Microbispora hainanensis: one gene and its partner. The protein of the gene in region 1 interacts with the protein of each later gene in a pairwise test. Links are inferred from orthologs where the notes say so. Each region holds a gene or a part of one and is shown on either strand. Other genes may lie near its edges.

Region 1 (8,202 bases):
CTCGCGCTCGCCGACGTGGCCGGGGGTTACACCGACACGGTCGCGCTCGTCGGCGTGCTGCGCGTGCTCCACGGGATCGGCGCGGGCATGCTCGTGCCGGCGACGCTGGTCGCGGTCGCCGAGCGTCCCCGTCACCGGGTGCTGCTGCCGATCTGGGCGGGCACGCTCGCCGCCTCGCTGCTGACGGCCCAGGCCCTCGCCCTGTGGGCGATCCGGGACGTGTCCTCCTGGCAGGTCACCCTTCAGCCGTACCCGCTGCTCACCGGGGTGGCGCTGGCTCTCGCCGCGGCCTACCTGGTGCTGTGGATGATCTCCAGCGACGGCGGCTCGCCGGCCGAGGGGGAGATCCTGCCCGGGGGCCGGCCGACGTCGGCGGAGCGCGGGCGGCTCGCGCTGGCCATCGTGCCCGCCGCGGCCATCGCCGTGCTGGGCGTCGGGATCACCTTCGACTGGCCCCCGCCTCTGGTCGTCGTCGCGGCGGCGGTCGTGGTGGTGGCCATGCTGGCCCTCGCGGCTCTCGGCACGTTCGAGGGGCCGGGCGGCCGTACGCTCGCCTTCGTCAACGTCGCGGTGGGGCTGGTGGTGCTGCCGACCGCCGCGCAGATGACCTACATCGAGCTCGGCGGCCCGCTGGGCGGTCCCGGCCTCAAGGGCCTGTGGGTGCCGTTCCTGGTGGCCGCGGTGACCGCCCTCGTGGGCGCCGTCCTGGCGGGCCGGGCGCCCGAGGCGCTCGCGGCCCGGATGACGGTCCTCGGTCTCGCGGCCGTCGTCGTGGGGCTGGCCGCGATCAGGCTGCTGGTCCCGGCGCCGTCGGGCACGCCGCTGGTGGTGCCGTTCGTCCTGCTGGCCGCGGGGTCGGCCGTGGCGCTGGTCGGCGCGTTCCGTACGGCGGGCCTGGGGACGGCGATGCTGGGCCTGTCGCTGTGCTTCCCGGCCGTGCTCGCGGGCTTCCTGCTCGGCACGGGCATCCAGGTGAACCGGCTGCGCGAGGCCGCGGAGAGCGCACGGGGTGACGGGAACGCCCTGGTCAACGGGTTCATCGACGCGCTGCACATGTGGGCGCTCGTCGGCGGATTCGTGGTGGTCGGCGTGATCGTGCTCTCCTCCGTCCTGGCCCGGAGGGCCGCCACCGCGGCGGCGGACAGTGACGTGGTGATCCCGCTGCCGACGCCGTCGCCCGAGAAGGCCGACGACACCCCCGAGGACTCCGGCTCCAAGCACTGACCCGGCACGCGGCAGGACTCGCCGCTCACGTACCGACCCGGCATGCGGCAGGACTCGCCGCCGCACACTGACACGGTACGCACAGGAACACCGCCGCCCGCGCACCGACACGGTGACACGGTACGCACAGGAACACCGCCGCCCGCGCACCGACACGGCTCGCGCAGAAACGCCCGCCCGGAGCGCCCGTCCGAGACGCCCGTCGAGATGCTCTGCCGCAGACCCGCCGGCATCGGACTCGTCCGATCGGAGCGGCGTTCCCGGACCGGTAAGCTGCCGTTGCGTCGGAGCTTCCCAGCCGGAGCTTCCCAGACGCGTGACGGGCGGGCCCGCGATCCGCCGGGTCACCGTGTACGGCGAGTCAACGACCTTAGGAGAAAAGACCGTGTCCGAGCGTACGCTTGTCCTGATCAAGCCCGACGGGGTCCGTCGCGGCCTCATCGGGGACGTCATCGGCCGCATCGAGCGCAAGGGCCTCAAGATCGTGGCGATGGACCTGCGCACGCTCGACGCCGAGACGGCCAAGGCCCATTACGCCGAGCACTCGGAGCGTCCGTTCTTCGGCGAGCTGGTGGAGTTCATTACCGGCGGCCCGCTGGTCGCGATGGTGCTTGAGGGCCCCCGGGCCGTAGAGGCGTTCCGCGCGCTGGCCGGCCTGACCGACCCGGTGAAGTCCGCGCCCGGCACCATCCGCGGCGACCACGCTCTTGAGATCGGCGAGAACGTCGTGCACGGCTCCGATTCGCCGGAGTCCGCGGCCCGGGAAATCAAGATTTTCTTTCCCGACCGTTTCTAGTCCTTGCCACACGAGAGGCCCCGGTTTAAACCGGGGCCTCTCGTGTTTTTCCAGGTGGTGACCGAGCTTAGGCAGGGCGACACCGGTTTTTCCGGGGCCTTGGGAGCTCGATGTGCCCAGTGATGAGCACATGCCGTTACGATTCGAATGCGATGCGTCATCCCGCACTCCCGCTGAACCCGGTAACCGCTAACCACCTGAAGGAAGGCTTCCTTCCGCATGGGCAGCAAGCTGACATTCCTGGGCCGTGACATGGCTGTCGACCTTGGCACGGCGAACACTCTCGTCTACGTCCGAGGGCGCGGCATCGTCCTGAACGAGCCGTCCGTCGTCGCCATCAACGTCACGACAGGAAACATCGTGGCTGTTGGGATAGAAGCGAAGCGGATGATCGGTCGGACGCCCGGAAACATCGTCGCGATCCGTCCCCTGAGGGACGGTGTCATCGCGGACTTCGATGTGACCGAGCGGATGCTGCGTTACTTCATCCAGAAGATCCACAAACGGCGCCATTTCGTGCGCCCGCGCATCATCGTGGCCGTGCCGAGTGGCATCACCGCGGTGGAGCAGCGCGCCGTGAAAGAAGCGGGCTACCAGGCCGGGGCCCGCCGTGTGTACATCATCGAGGAACCGATGGCGGCCGCGATCGGAGCCGGCCTGCCGGTCCACGAGCCGACCGGGAACATGGTCGTCGACATCGGCGGCGGCACCACCGAGGTGGCCATCATCTCGATGGGCGGCATCGTGACCAGCCAGTCGATCCGCGTCGGCGGCGACGAGCTCGACCACGCGGTCATCGCCTTCGCCAAGAAGGAGTACTCGCTGATGCTGGGCGAGCGCACGGCGGAGGAAGTCAAGATCGCCGTCGGGTCGGCCTGCGTCACGGGCGAGGACTTCCACGCCGAGGTGCGCGGCCGCGACCTGGTCAGCGGCCTGCCGAAGACGGTCGTCATCAGCGCGGAGGAGATCCGCCGGTCCATCGCAGAGCCGGTCAACGCGATCGTCGACGCGGTGAAGTCGACGCTGGACAAGTGCCCGCCGGAGCTCTCCGGCGACCTCATGGACCGGGGGATCGCCGTGACCGGTGGCGGCGCCCTGCTGCGCGGCATGGTCGACCGGTTGCGTGAGGAGACCGGCATGCCGGTCCACCTGGCCGAGAACGCGCTCGACTCGGTCGCGCTCGGCTCCGGGCGGTGCGTGGAGGACTTTGAAGCCCTCCAGCAGGTGCTCGTGCCGGAGCCCCGCAACTAAGGAGCGTCATGAGAGACACCCGTCGCGCCCGTCTCACGCTCGGAATCCTCCTCGCCGTGGCGCTGATCCTCATCACCGTGGATCACCGGGCCGGGAACAACCGCGTCCTCGGCCCGGTGCGCGACTTCGCGAGTGCCGTGTTCGGGAAGGCCGAGCGCGTCGGTGCCGCCGTCACCAGCCCGATCACCGGATTCGTCGGCATGGTGCGCGACGCGCCCTCCGCGCGGCGCACCATCGCCGACCTGCGCAAGGAGAACGCGCGGCTGCGCGACGAGGTGTCGGCGCAGAAGCTCGACAGGGCACGGGCCGACAAGCTCGACAGCATGCTCGGGCTGGCGGGTCTCGGCCGCTACCGCATCGTGCCGGCCCAGGTCGTCGCGCGGCGTACGGTGGCCGGTTTCGAGGACACGGTCGAGATCGACGCCGGCACCGGCGACGGGATCCGGCCCGACATGACGGTGCTCAGCGACGCCGGGCTGGTCGGCCGCGTCGTCCAGGCGGGCCCGGACGGCTCGACGGTGGCGCTCCTGACCGACCCGGCCCTGTCGGCCGGGGCCAGGTTGGAGGGCGGCAACGAGCTCGGCGTCGTGAGCGGCCTCGGCGAGGCGGGCGGCGGCGGCAACCTCGTCAGGTTCCGCCTGCTCGACTCCACCGTGCCGATCGGCGTGGGCCGCCGGATCGTCTCGTTCGGCTCCCAGCAGAGCAAGCCGTACGTGCCGGGGGTGCCGATCGGCGTGGTCGAGCGGGTGGACAACACGCCGGGTGAGGTGACGAGGACGGCCTACGCGCGGCCCTTCACCGACTTCTCCGCGCTGGACGTCGTCGGCGTGGTGGTCGCGGCGCCGAAGCGTGATCCGCGCGACGCGGTGCTGCCGCCGAAGCCGCCACCGCCGCCGAAGCCGCCGCGCGAGGACCAGCGGCGCGGCGACGCCCGGGGGCAGGGACGCGCCTCGCTGGAGGCCGAGTGGGGGCTCGACGGCCGCAGTCGCGGCGCGGGCGACGAGGCGCGGGCCGCGACCGGACCGCAGGTGCGCGAGGGCCGGCCCGAGGCCGCGCAGGAGCGGCGCGGCCGGCACGGCACGCAGGCCGTGGACAGCGAGCAGCGCGCCCAAGAGCAGCGCGCACAGGAGCAGTACGCCCAAGAACGGCAGGCGCAGGAGCAGGGGCGCGAGCAGCCGGCGCAGGAACGGCAGGCGCAGGGGCGGCAGGTCCACGAGCAGCCCGCCGCGCACCGATCGCCCGCCGCGCACCGGCCGCCGGCCGTGGAGCCGCGCGACGCGCCTCGGCAGCACGACGGCCACGGTGAAAGGAACTGACCGATGGGCCGCAACCTCCTCGCCGCGCTGCTGCTCTTCGTGGCTCTGGTGCTCCAGGTCAGTGTGGTCAACCGGCTGCTGCTTTCCTGGGCGCCCGACCTGGTGCTGGTGACGGTGGCCGCGCTCGCGACCAGGCGCGGGGCCGTCCCGGGCGCGGTGATCGGCTTCTGCGGCGGGCTCGCCTATGACCTGCTGCCTCCCTCGAACCACACGCTGGGCCAGTACGCGCTGGTGCTGTGCGCCCTCGGCTACGCGGCCGGGCGGTTGGGAGATCGGGTGCCGCTGTTCGCGGTGGCGGCGTGCGCCGTGCTCGCGCCCGGCATGCTGGCGGGCCTGGGCGCGTTGATCGGCGCGCCGGGGGTCACCTGGTCGGTGCTGGCCACGGCATGGCCCCGGGCCGCGATCTGCAATCTCGTGGCCGCTCCACTGGCGCTCTGGGCGGTCAAGGTCACGCACGGCGGCCATCGCAGGCGCGCAGGCGGTGGCGAGCTCGTGCCGAGCTGGAGACGGGGGACGGCATGACACGTTTGCGCGGACGCCTGATCGTCCTGCAGGTGCTGGTCATCGCCATGATCGTGGTGCTCGTCGTCCGGCTGTGGCAGGTCCAGGTGGTGCAGGGGCCGCGGTTCGTCACGGTCGCGACGGAGACGCGCACCCGTGAGGTGCGGGTGCCCGCTCTGCGTGGGGCGATCCTCGACTCCTCCGGCCGCCCGCTCGTGCGCAACCGTACGACGCTGGTGGTCTCCGTGGACCGCGGCCGGCTTGAGCGGATGCCGGACGGCGGCGACGCGGTTCTGCGCCGGTTGTCCGCCGTGCTGAAGGTGCCGCTCGCGAAGCTGAAGCAGGAGATCCGGGCGTGCGGCCCGGGCATCAGCCGCCCGTGCTGGCCCGGCTCGCCGTACACGCCGATCCCGGTCGCCAACAACGTCAATCCCCGGGCGGCGCTGCAGATCCTGGAGCGCCAGGAGGACTTCCCCGGCGTCACGGCCGACATCCAGGCGCTGCGCGACTATCCCAACGGAAAGGACGCCGCCCAGCTCCTCGGCTACCTGCAGCCGGTGACGGAGAGCGAGCTGGAAAAGCGCGAGGGTCTCAAGGCCAACTATTCGGGCGTCGACCTCACCGGCCGCGACGGGCTCGAGCGCACCTACGATTCCGCACTGCGCGGCACGCCCGGCCTGCGCAACGTCCAGGTCGACCGGATGGGCAAGGTCATCACGGTCAACCAGGCGTCCGACCCGGTCCCCGGCGACGTCCTGGTGACCAGCATCGACGCCAAGGTGCAGCGCATCGTGGAGAAGTCGCTGGACCAGGCCATGCAGGAGGTGCCCCGCTCCGACGGCGCCGCAGGCGTGGTGCTCGACATCAAGACCGGTCGCGTGATCGCGATGGCCAGCCGGCCGACGTACGACCCCAAGGTCTGGACGGGCGGCATCTCGGAGAAGGACTACCGGTGGCTGCTGTCGGACAAGTCGGGCAAGCCGCTGGTGTCGCGGGCGATCGCCGGCGAGTACGCGCCGGGTTCGACCTTCAAGATCAGCTCGGTGTCGGCGATGATCGCCGATGGGCAGCCCCTGCACGGCACCTACCAGTGCCCGAGCTCCTACAACGTCGAGGGCAGGTCGTACCCGAACGCGGGCGGCATGAGCCTGGGCGCGATCTCGCTGCACGAGGCGCTGGTCAAGTCGTGTGACACCGTGTTCTACCGCGCCGGATATGAGGAGTGGCTGCGCGACGGCGGCAAGACGCCCAAGGCCAAGGTCAAGGAGCCGATGCCGAACATGGCCAAGGCCTACGGCTTCGGCAAGCGCACCGGCATCGACCTGCCCGGCGAGTCCGCGGGCCGCATCCCGACCCGCGCCTGGAAGCTCGACCTGTACAACACGACGAAGTCGGAGATGTGCAAGCGGGCCAAGATCGGCTACCCGGAGATGAAGGACCAGAGCCGGGCGGCGTTCGCCAAGCGGCTGGCCAACGAGAACTGCCTGGAGGGCATGATCTTCCACGCCTACGAGGCGGTCAACCTCTCGATCGGCCAGGGCGACGTGCTGGTCACCCCGCTCCAGCTCGCGCGGGCGTACGCGGCGCTGCTGGGCGACGGCCAGGTGCGCAGCCCGCGTGTCGGCTGGGCGCTGATGCGGCCGGACGGCACCCTTAAGAAGGAGATCCCGGTCCCGGTCGTGGGGCGCCTCCCGGTCAACGACGAGACCCGCACCTACATCCGCAAGGCGCTCAGCGAGGTGCCCTCGGACGGCACGGCCGCCGGCGCGTTCCGCGGGTTCCCGATGAACGTCGTCAAGATCGGCGGCAAGACCGGTACGGCAGAGGTCTACGGCAAGGAGGACACGTCGTGGTTCGCGTCCTTCGCGCCTGCGGACAATCCGCGGCTGGTCACCGTGGTCATGGTGGCGCAGGGCGGCTTCGGCGCCTCGACCGCCGCGCCCGCCGTGCGGCGCATCTGGGAGGGGATCTACGGCCTCGGCAAGGGGAACGACGGCAAGCCGCTCAAGCCGGCGCTTCCGGACGGCAAACCGGCGACGCGGCTGCCGGCCATCAGCCGCGAAACGCAGTGAGGCGGATCTGCCATGACTGAAGCCCTCGGGGTAAGGCGGAGGTCGTTCGCGAGCCGCGTCGTCGGCAGGGGATCGGTCGTCTGGCGGATGGACTGGCTGCTGTTCGGCGCGGTGGTCGCGCTCAGCGCGATCGGCACGCTGCTGGTGTGGTCGGCCACCCGCACGTGGTCGTCGATCGAGCCGACGGGCATGGCCAAGAAGCACGTGCTCAACCTGCTCATCGGCCTGGCCCTCTACAGCGCGATCGCGGTGACCGACTACCGCTGGCTGCGCACGTACGCGCCGGTCCTGTACGGCATCGCCGTCCTCGGGCTGATCCTGGTGATCAGCCCGATGGGTTCGACGGTCAACGGCCACCACTCGTGGATCCTGCTCGGCGGGGGTTTCGCCCTGCAGCCCGCCGAGCTGATGAAGCCGGCGCTGGTGGTGATGCTGGCGCGGCTGCTGGCCCCGGTGTCCGAGAAGGGGAAGACCAAGGACCGGCCGAGGGGCTCCGGTCTCGCGCTGTCGCTGGCGGCGGCGGGCGGGGCGGCGGCGCTGGTCATGCTGCAGCCCGACCTCGGCACCACGATGGTGCTGATGGCGACGACCGGCGCGATCATCGTCTTCGCCGGGATACGCAAGCGCTGGGTGCTGGCCGGGGTGCTGCTCGCGGGCCTCGCGGGGGTGGCGGTGTGGGCGCTGGGGCTGCTCAAGCCCTACCAGGTGGCGCGGTTCACCGCGCTCATCGACCCGTCGAGCGACCCGCGCGGCGTGGGCTACAACAGCACGCAGGCGCTCGTGGCGATCGGGTCGGGCGAGGTGTTCGGCAAGGGCCTGTTCCACGGCGGCCAGACCACGGGTCGCTTCGTGCCCGAGCAGCACACCGACTTCATCTTCACCGTCGCGGGCGAGGAGCTCGGCTTCGTCGGGTCGGTCACCGTGGTGGCCCTGCTCGGCGTGGTGCTGCTGCGCGGCGTGCGGATCGCCCGGATGTGCAACGACCGGTTCAGTGCGCTCGTCTCCGGCGGCATCGTCGCGTGGCTGGGCTTCCAGACCCTCG
Region 2 (8,121 bases), 7.5 Mb from region 1 along the record:
TGGCGAGGGCGGTCGGGATGATGCCCCGCCCGGCGAGCGCGCCGTCGACCCAGTAGCCCACCTGGGCGGAGCGGGCCGATCCCCACACGATCGCGCCCACGGTGAGCTGCCCGGCGAACCGCCCCTCGTACGTGACCACCCAGGGCATGGCCATGCCCTGGCGGGCCTCGCGGCGCAGCGTGCCGACCATCGAGACGTACGGCCCGAGACCGGTGCGGAACAGCGGGGTCTCGGGGTTGCTCGGCTCCCACGGGCGGAGCCATTCGGCGTTGCGCAGCCGGGTGTCGCGCCAGTCACGGACGTCACGCAGGCGCAGCGGCCGCAGCCCGACGGGCCCCTCGGCCATGGTTGCCGGCCAGCCGCGAAGTCGATCCATTCGTCAATCATCCACCGGAACACGGTCAACGCGCCACGCGGGACGCGCCGCGGTCTCGGCCGGCTGCTCAGCGGGCATGATCGCCGCCGTGGATCTGGTCCACGACATGGGCCAGGATCGGGGTCAGCACGGCCATGCCGTCCCGTACGCCGCCGGAGGACCCGGGCAGGTTGACCACCAGAGTCGTGCCCGCCTGCCCGGCGAGACCCCGGGACAGGATCGACGCCGGCACCTTCTCCCGGTTGACCTGACGGATGGCCTCGGCGATGCCGGGAATCTCCCGGTCGAGCACCCGGCGGGTCATCTCCGGGGTGAGATCGAGGGGCGTCACCCCGGTGCCGCCCGTGGTGACGATCACGTCGTAGCCCGCGGCGACGCCCTCGCGCAGCGCGGCCTCGACGGCGTCGCCGTCCGGGATCACGCGGGGCCCGTCCACCTGGTCGCAGCCCGCCTCCTTGAGCAGGCCGGCCAGCAGCGGCCCGGACCTGTCCTCGTAGACGCCCGCGGACGCCCTGTTGGACACCGTCACCACCAACGCGCGCACGCCTTACTCCTGTCCGGGCCGGGTCCAGTGGCCCGTCTTGCCGCCCGTCTTCTCCTCGACCCGGACGTCGCTGATCACGGCCGCCGGGTCCACCGCCTTGACCATGTCCACCAGTGCGAGCGCCGCGACGGTGACGGCCGTGAGCGCCTCCATCTCGACGCCCGTCCTGTCGGCCGTACGGACCCGGGCGGTGATCTCCACCCCCTCGTCCACGACGGCGAGGTCGACCTTCACGCCGGTCAGGGCGATCGGGTGGCACAGCGGCACGAGGTCGGGAGTGCGCTTGGCGCCCATGATCCCGGCGATCCGCGCCACGCCGAGCGCGTCGCCCTTGGGCACGTCACCCGCGCGGAGCACGGCCACCGCCTCGGGCGACAGCAGCACGCGCCCGGTCGCGACGGAGGTGCGCGCGCTCACGTCCTTCTCGGAGACGTCCACCATCCGGGCGGCGCCCGACTCGTCCACGTGAGTCAGCTTCGCAGTGCCGTCATTCACAGGGGTATCACCTCCACCTCGGCGCCCTCGGGCAGCGAGGTCTCGTCCTCCGGCACCACGATCAGCGCGTTCGCCCCGGCCAGCGCCGCGAGCTGGTGCGAGCCCTGCCCGGTCACCGGTGCGACGCTCTCGCCCGTCAGCACGGCCCGCAGGTACGACCGCTTGCCCGCCGGGGACCGCACCGGCCCGGTGAGGGCCGCGCGCGCGGTCGCGGGCGGCCCGGCCGGAAGGCCCTGCATCGCCCGCAGGGCCGGCTTGACGAAGAGCACGAACGACACGAACGACGAGACCGGGTTGCCGGGCAGCGTGAAGATCGGCACGCGGTCGGGCCCCACGACGCCGAAGCCCTGCGGCATGCCCGGCTGCATGGCGACCTTCTCGAAGGTCACCGTGCCCAGCGGCGACAGGGCCTCCTTGACCGGCTCGTACGCCCCCATGGAGACGCCGCCGCTGGTGATCACGGCGTCGGCCCGCACGAGCTGGGCGTCCAGCGTGTCCATGAACTCCTTGGGGTCGTCGGTCACCGAACCGGCCCGGAACCCCTGCGCCCCCGCCTCGCGTACGGCGGCGGCGAGCATGAAGCTGTTGGACTCCCAGATGCGGCCCGCGCCCAGCGGGGTGCCGGGCTCGCTGAGCTCGGCACCCGTGGACAGCACGACCACCCTCGGCCGGGGCCGCACCAGCACCCGGCGGCGGCCCACCCCGGCGAGTATGCCGATCTGGGCGGGCCCGATCCTGACGCCCTCGCGGAGCACCACGTCGCCCGCCCGCACGTCCTCGCCCGCCCGCCTGATCGCGTTGCCGGGCGGGGCCGGCCTGTCGATCCGTACGCGGGCGGTGCCGCCGTCGGTCCACTCCACCGGAACGACGGCGTCGGCGCCGGTGGGCACGGGCGCCCCGGTCATGATGCGGGTGACCAGGCCGGGGCCGAGGGCGTTCAGCCCGCCGTCCCCCGCCGCGACGTCCCCGATCACGGGCAGCGTGACGGGCGCGGCGGCCACGTCCTCGGCCCGTACGGCATAGCCGTCCATGGCCGAGTTGTCGAACGGCGGCAGCGGGACGGGCGAGGCGACGTCCTCGGCCAGCACGGCGCCGAGGGCGGCCTCGATCTCGACCTCCAGCGGTGCGAGCGGTCGCACCACCGCGAGGATGTCGGCGAGATGGCGGTCGACGGGTTTCATCGGCTCACTGTCCGGACTTGTCCAGGAACTCCCGCAGCCACGGCAGGAACTCGGGGGCGAGGTCGTCCCGGTTCGCGGCGAACTGCACCACGGTCTGCAGATACTCCAGCTTGTTGCCGGTGTCGTAACGACGGCCGCGGAACAACACGCCGTGCACCGGACCGCCCTCCTCCGGGCCCATCGATGCAAGGGTGCGCAGGGCGTCGGTGAGCTGGATCTCGCCGCCGCGTCCCGGCGGGGTGCGCTCCAGCACGTCGAACACGGCGGGGTCGATCACATAACGGCCGATGACGGCCCAGTTGGAGGGCGCCTCGTCGGCCGGGGGCTTCTCCACGAGGTCCGTGACGCGGACGACGTCGTCCTCGTCGGTCGGTTCGATGGCGGCGGCGCCGTACAGGGAGATCTGCTCGCGCGGCACCTCCATCAGCGCGATGACGCTGCCGCCGTAGGTCGCGCGCGCCTCGATCATGCGCTTGAGCAGCGGGTCGCGGGGGTCGATGATGTCGTCGCCGAGCAGACAGGCGAACGGCTCGTGGCCGACGTGCTGCTTGGCGCACAGGACGGCGTGGCCGAGACCCTTCGGCTCGCCCTGCCGCACGTAGTGCATGGTGGCGAGATCGACGGGCTCCTTGACCTGGTTGAGCCGCTCTTCGTCGCCCTTCGCGCGAAGAGCGTCCTCAAGCTCGTACGCTACGTCGAAGTGGTCCTCGATCGAACGCTTGTTGCGGCCGGTCACCATGAGGACGTCCAGCAGTCCGGCGGAGACGGCCTCCTCCACCACGTATTGGATGGCCGGCTTGTCGACGATGGGCAGCATCTCCTTGGGGGTCGCCTTCGTGGCGGGAAGGAAGCGGGTGCCGAGACCCGCGGCGGGCACGACGGCTTTGGTCACGGGATCGAAGTCAGCCATGAGTAGACACTAACGGAGCAGTCTTTGGACAAGATGAACCTGCGTCGGCGTATATTGCGCGGCCGCTCGGAGCTCGATCCCGGGACGTTGCGCGAGTCGTCGGCGGCCATCAGGGAGTTACTCCTCGACCAGCCGTGGGTGCAGATGGCGGGCCTGGTGGCCTGCTACTGGTCGACGGGCACCGAGCCGGCCACGCAGGGACTGATCCTGGCCCTGTGGAAGCACGGCGCCACGGTGATGCTGCCGGTGCAGCGCCCGGACGGCGACCTCGACTGGGCGGTGTACGACGGGCCCGACTCCCTGGTCCCCGGTCCGTACGGAATCATGGAGCCGGTGGACGTCCGGCGCGGCGTCGACGCGATCCGCACCGCCGCGCTGGTGATCGCGCCGGCCCTCGCCGTCGACCGGGTGACCGGCGTACGGCTCGGCCGCGGCGGCGGGTTCTACGACCGGGCGCTCGCCCGCGTCGGGCCGAATGTGCCAACGGTGGCGCTCCTGCACGAGGGCGAGTTGCTGGAGGGGGTTCCCGCCGAGCCGCATGACCAGCGCGTCCGCTTTGCTGCTCTTCCCAGCGGAATCGCCCGCTTGGTACAGATATGACAAGATTGACATAAGAGACGGCGAAGGGAGCGGATCGGTCTGAACGTCTGGCTGCTCCTGTCCGCCGTCGTCGTCATCGCGGCCATCGCGTCCGTACGGATCGCGCATCGCACCGGCCTTCCCTCGCTGCTCCTCTATCTCGGCCTCGGGCTGCTGCTCGGCGAGGGCGGCCCCATCGGCATCAACTTCGACAACGCCCAGATGGCCCAGCAACTCGGCCTGGTCGCGCTCGCCGTGATCCTCGCCGAGGGTGGTCTCACCACCAACTGGAAACACGTACGCGACGCCGTCCCGACGGCGCTCGTGCTCGCCACGGTCGGAATCGCGGTCAGCGTCGTCGTGCTCGCGGCGGGCGTCGCCGTCCTGCTCGGCATGGAATGGCGCATGGCGCTGCTGCTGGGCGCGTTCCTGGCGTCGACCGACGCGGCGGCCGTGTTCTCCGTGCTGAGACGGCTGCCGCTGCCGCCCCGGCTCGCCGGAATTCTGGAGGCCGAGTCGGGCTTCAATGACGCCCCGACCGTCATCCTCGTGATCATGCTGAGCGCGGGCTCGTCGTTCGAGCTCTCGCTGCCGCACATCCTGCTGGACACCACCGTCGAGCTCGTCATCGGCGCGGCCGTCGGTCTCGCCGTGGGCCCGGCGGGGGTGTACGCGCTGCGCCGGGTCGCGCTGCCCGCCTCCGGCCTCTACCCGATCGCGGTGCTGGCACTGGCGTTCATCACCTACAGCGGGGCGACCCTGCTGCACGGCAGCGGGTTCCTCGCGGTCTACCTGACCACGCTGGTCCTGGGCAACGCCAGGCTCCCCCACCGCGCCGCCACGCGCGGCTTCGCGGAGGGCGCCGCCTGGCTCGCCCAGATCGGGCTGTTCGTCATGCTCGGCATGCTCGCGGACCCGGGCGAACTGCCGGGTGTGCTCGTCCCAGCCGTGGTGTCGGGCCTGCTGCTGGTCCTGGTCGCCCGGCCGGCGTCCGTGGTGGTGTCCGCGGCGATCGCCCGGCTCCTGCGCCTCGGTGCGCTGTCGTGGCGCGAGCAGGTGTTCCTGTCGTGGGCCGGGCTGCGCGGTGCGGTGCCCATCGTGCTGGCCGCGATCCCCTGGGCCGCCGGGCTGCCGGGGGCGAAGGGCCTGTTCAACGACGTGTTCATCATCGTCATCGTGTTCACGATCCTCCAGGGGCCCACGCTGCCGTACCTCGCCAGGCTGCTCGGCCTGGCGGCGGAGGGCGAGGCCCGCGACCTCGACGTGGAGGCCGCGCCACTGGAAGAGCTGAACGCCGAGCTGCTGCAGGTCCGCATCCCGCCCGGCTCGCTCATGCACGGTGTGGAGATCTTCGAGCTCCGGCTGCCCGCGAACGCCATGGTCACCCTCGTCGTACGGAACGGGCAGTCGTTCGTGCCCACGCCGACGACGCGGCTGCTGGCGGGCGACCAGCTCCTCGTGGTCACCACGGCCGCCCAGCGGGAGACGGTCGAACGCCGCCTGCGCGCCGTCAGCCGCCGCGGCAAGCTGGCCGGCTGGTACGGCGAACGCGGCGGCTGACCGTCGTAGGGGCTGCTTTCGCGCGGCGGTCCGGGCTGAGTTTGCGCTGCGGCGGTCCGGGCGGTGCTTTGTGACGCGGTCCGGGCCGCGGTTTGCACTGCGGCGGTTCCGGCTGCGGCGGTTCGGGCGGCGGCGGTTTGGGCGGCGGTTCAGGGCTCGGTTCGGGCTGCGGACGGATCGCGGGCGGACCGCGGGCGGACCGCTCGTGGATCGCGGGCGAGGCTCGGCGGGAACCCGCTGGGATCTCGGCGGGAGCCCGGCGGGTTCTCGGTGGGAGCCCGGCGGGTTCTCGGTGGGAGCCCGGCGGGTTCTCGGTGGGAGCCCGGCGGGTTCTCGGTGGGAGCCCGGCGAGATCTCGGCGGGGATCTTGGCGGGGATCCTGGCGCGCGCGAATGGGACGGCGCGGGGCAATAAACCGGGCTGGAGTGGCGTTTGGGCTTGTTGACTGCTTACCATTAGCAATCGACCCGGTCGAGTGCCAGTCTCAGGAGGAGCGAGTGCCTACCTACCAGTACGCCTGTACCGCTTGCGGTGAGCAGCTGGAGGCCGTCCAGAAGTTCTCTGACGACCCGCTCACGGAGTGCCCAGCCTGCCAGGGCAAGCTGCGCAAGGTCTTCTCCGCGGTTGGCATCGTGTTCAAGGGCTCCGGGTTCTATCGGACCGACAGCCGTTCTTCGAGCTCGTCCACGACCACGGCCACCACGACGACGACGTCCTCGAAGTCGTCCGGCGACTCCGGCAAGAAGGAGCCCGCGACCTCCACGAGCTCGTCTTCGTCCTCGTCGTCGAGCGCCTCCTCGTCGAGCACGTCGTCGTCCGGTTCGACCGCCGCCGCCTGAGGTTATCCACAGGGGCCGACTGCACGCGCCGGACGTGCGGCACCGTTCGCTAGTGTCGGCCCATGGTCAATCGCGCAGACATCGGGGTCATCGGCGGCTCGGGGTTCTACTCCCTGCTTGAGGACGCCGAAGAGATCGACATCACGACGCCGTACGGCCCGCCGAGTGACACGATCACCGTGGGCCGCATCGGCGACCGAACCGTCGCGTTCGTCCCCCGGCACGGCCGCGGCCACACCTTCCCTCCCCACCGCATCCCTTATCGGGCGAACATGTGGGCCCTTCGCTCCCTCGGCGTACGCCAGGTGCTCGCGCCCAGCGCGGTCGGGTCCCTGCGCCCGGAGATCGGCCCGGGCGCCCTCGTGATCCCCGACCAGCTCGTGGACCGCACGCAGGGCCGCGAGCAGACCTACTACGACGCGGGCGGGGCGGTCCACGTGTCGTTCTCCGACCCCTACTGCCCCTCCGGCCGGGCGGCCGCCGTGGCCACTGCCCGCGAGACGGGCTGGGACACGGTCGACGGCGGCACTCTGGTCGTGGTCCAGGGGCCCCGGTTCTCCACCCGGGCCGAGTCGAAGTGGTTCGCGGGGGCGGGCTGGTCGATCATCGGCATGACCGGGCACCCCGAGGCCGTGCTCGCCCGCGAACTCGCCCTCTGCTACACGACCCTCGCCCTCGTGACCGACCACGACGCCGGTGTGGAGGCCGGTGAGGGGGTCACCCACGAGGAAGTGCTGGCCTTCTTCGCCGCCAACGTGGAGCGGATGCGCACGCTTGTCGCGCAGGTCGTCGAGGCCCTTCCGGAGGAGCGCATCTGCCCCTGCGGCAACGCCCTCGACGGGATCAAGCTGCCGATCGAGCTCCCCTGACGCCGATGCGTGCCATGCCGTACGGCCCTGTCCGGCCGCGCGATCGGCGGCGGAACCGGCGGCGGAACCGGCGGCGCGCCACCGCCGCCGGGGCATCGCCCGGACAGGCGATCCATGGGGGCCATCGGCGTGAAGCGTCCACGATGCAACCGGCCCTCGCGAGGAGGCTTGCAAGGAGGCTCGCAAGGAGGCGAGAGGCGAAACCGAGATGGTCATGCGTGATCTGAAGCGGCTGAGGACGCGCCGTCGCCGTCCGATCGCCGCCGTCCTCGCCGGTCTGGCGGTGGCCTGCGTGCTGCTGGCCGTCCGCACCCCTGACGGGGTGGAGGTCCTCGCCGCCGCCCGCGATCTCCCCGGAGGCCGTCTGGCAGCCGCCGACGTCGTGGTCGTACGGCTCCCGCCCGATGCGGTGCCCGCCGGGGCGTACGCGCCGGGCACCCCGGTCTCGGGCCGCGTGCTCGCCGGTCCATTGCGTCGAGGCGAGCTCCTCACCGACGCCCGGCTGCTCGGCTCGGCCCTGTTCCGCCAGACCCTGGCCGGGCAGGCGTACGGCGGCCAAGCCGGCGGCGGCTCGGGCGGCGGCGACCCGGCCGACGGTGGTTCAGCCAGTGGCAGCGCGGCCGACAGTGATTCGGCGGACGTCGGCTCAGCCGGCGGCGGCCCGGCCGCGGCACCAGGGGCGCCGGACCCGCAAGCCGATGCGTCGGCTGCGCGAGCGGGAACGCCAGCCATCGAACCGGGTCTGGTCGCGACGCCGGTCAGGATGGC

Evidence for each region.
Region 2: the proteins of ndk (region 1) and OHB01_RS05675 interact in binary tests that used the Escherichia coli proteins (3 or more experiments, as listed by UniProt). The link is inferred for Microbispora hainanensis from one-to-one orthologs.

What each region holds. Positions count from the first base shown.
Region 1 is NZ_CP108086.1:8,790,887-8,799,088, reverse strand. Bases 487-3,314 are described here. They hold ndk (nucleoside-diphosphate kinase), read left to right. Parts: upstream 487-1,609; coding sequence 1,610-2,020; downstream 2,021-3,314. Other genes in these bases: OHB01_RS39760 (rod shape-determining protein MreC), read left to right, coding at 3,280-3,314; OHB01_RS39765 (rod shape-determining protein), read left to right, coding at 2,240-3,271; OHB01_RS39775 (hypothetical protein), read left to right, coding at 487-1,224. In the rest of the region: more of OHB01_RS39775, read left to right, coding at 1-486; more of OHB01_RS39760, read left to right, coding at 3,315-4,587; rod shape-determining protein MreD, read left to right, coding at 4,591-5,109; mrdA (penicillin-binding protein 2), read left to right, coding at 5,106-7,160; rod shape-determining protein RodA, read left to right, coding at 7,173-8,202. UniProt on the Escherichia coli protein: Major role in the synthesis of nucleoside triphosphates other than ATP. The ATP gamma phosphate is transferred to the NDP beta phosphate via a ping-pong mechanism, using a phosphorylated active-site intermediate.
Region 2 is NZ_CP108086.1:1,253,929-1,262,049, forward strand. The notes cover bases 2,576-5,322. They hold OHB01_RS05675 (5-formyltetrahydrofolate cyclo-ligase), read left to right. Parts: upstream 2,576-3,539; coding sequence 3,540-4,106; downstream 4,107-5,322. Other genes in these bases: glp (gephyrin-like molybdotransferase Glp), read right to left, coding at 2,576-2,596; galU (UTP--glucose-1-phosphate uridylyltransferase GalU), read right to left, coding at 2,601-3,506; OHB01_RS05680 (potassium/proton antiporter), read left to right, coding at 4,140-5,322. Outside these bases: OHB01_RS05650 (GNAT family N-acetyltransferase), read right to left, coding at 1-376; OHB01_RS05655 (MogA/MoaB family molybdenum cofactor biosynthesis protein), read right to left, coding at 444-920; cyclic pyranopterin monophosphate synthase MoaC, read right to left, coding at 924-1,415; more of glp, read right to left, coding at 1,412-2,575; more of OHB01_RS05680, read left to right, coding at 5,323-5,645; OHB01_RS05685 (FmdB family zinc ribbon protein), read left to right, coding at 6,143-6,484; OHB01_RS05690 (S-methyl-5'-thioadenosine phosphorylase), read left to right, coding at 6,547-7,353; OHB01_RS05695 (SAF domain-containing protein), read left to right, coding at 7,568-8,121. UniProt on the Escherichia coli protein: Involved in the removal of 5-formyltetrahydrofolate.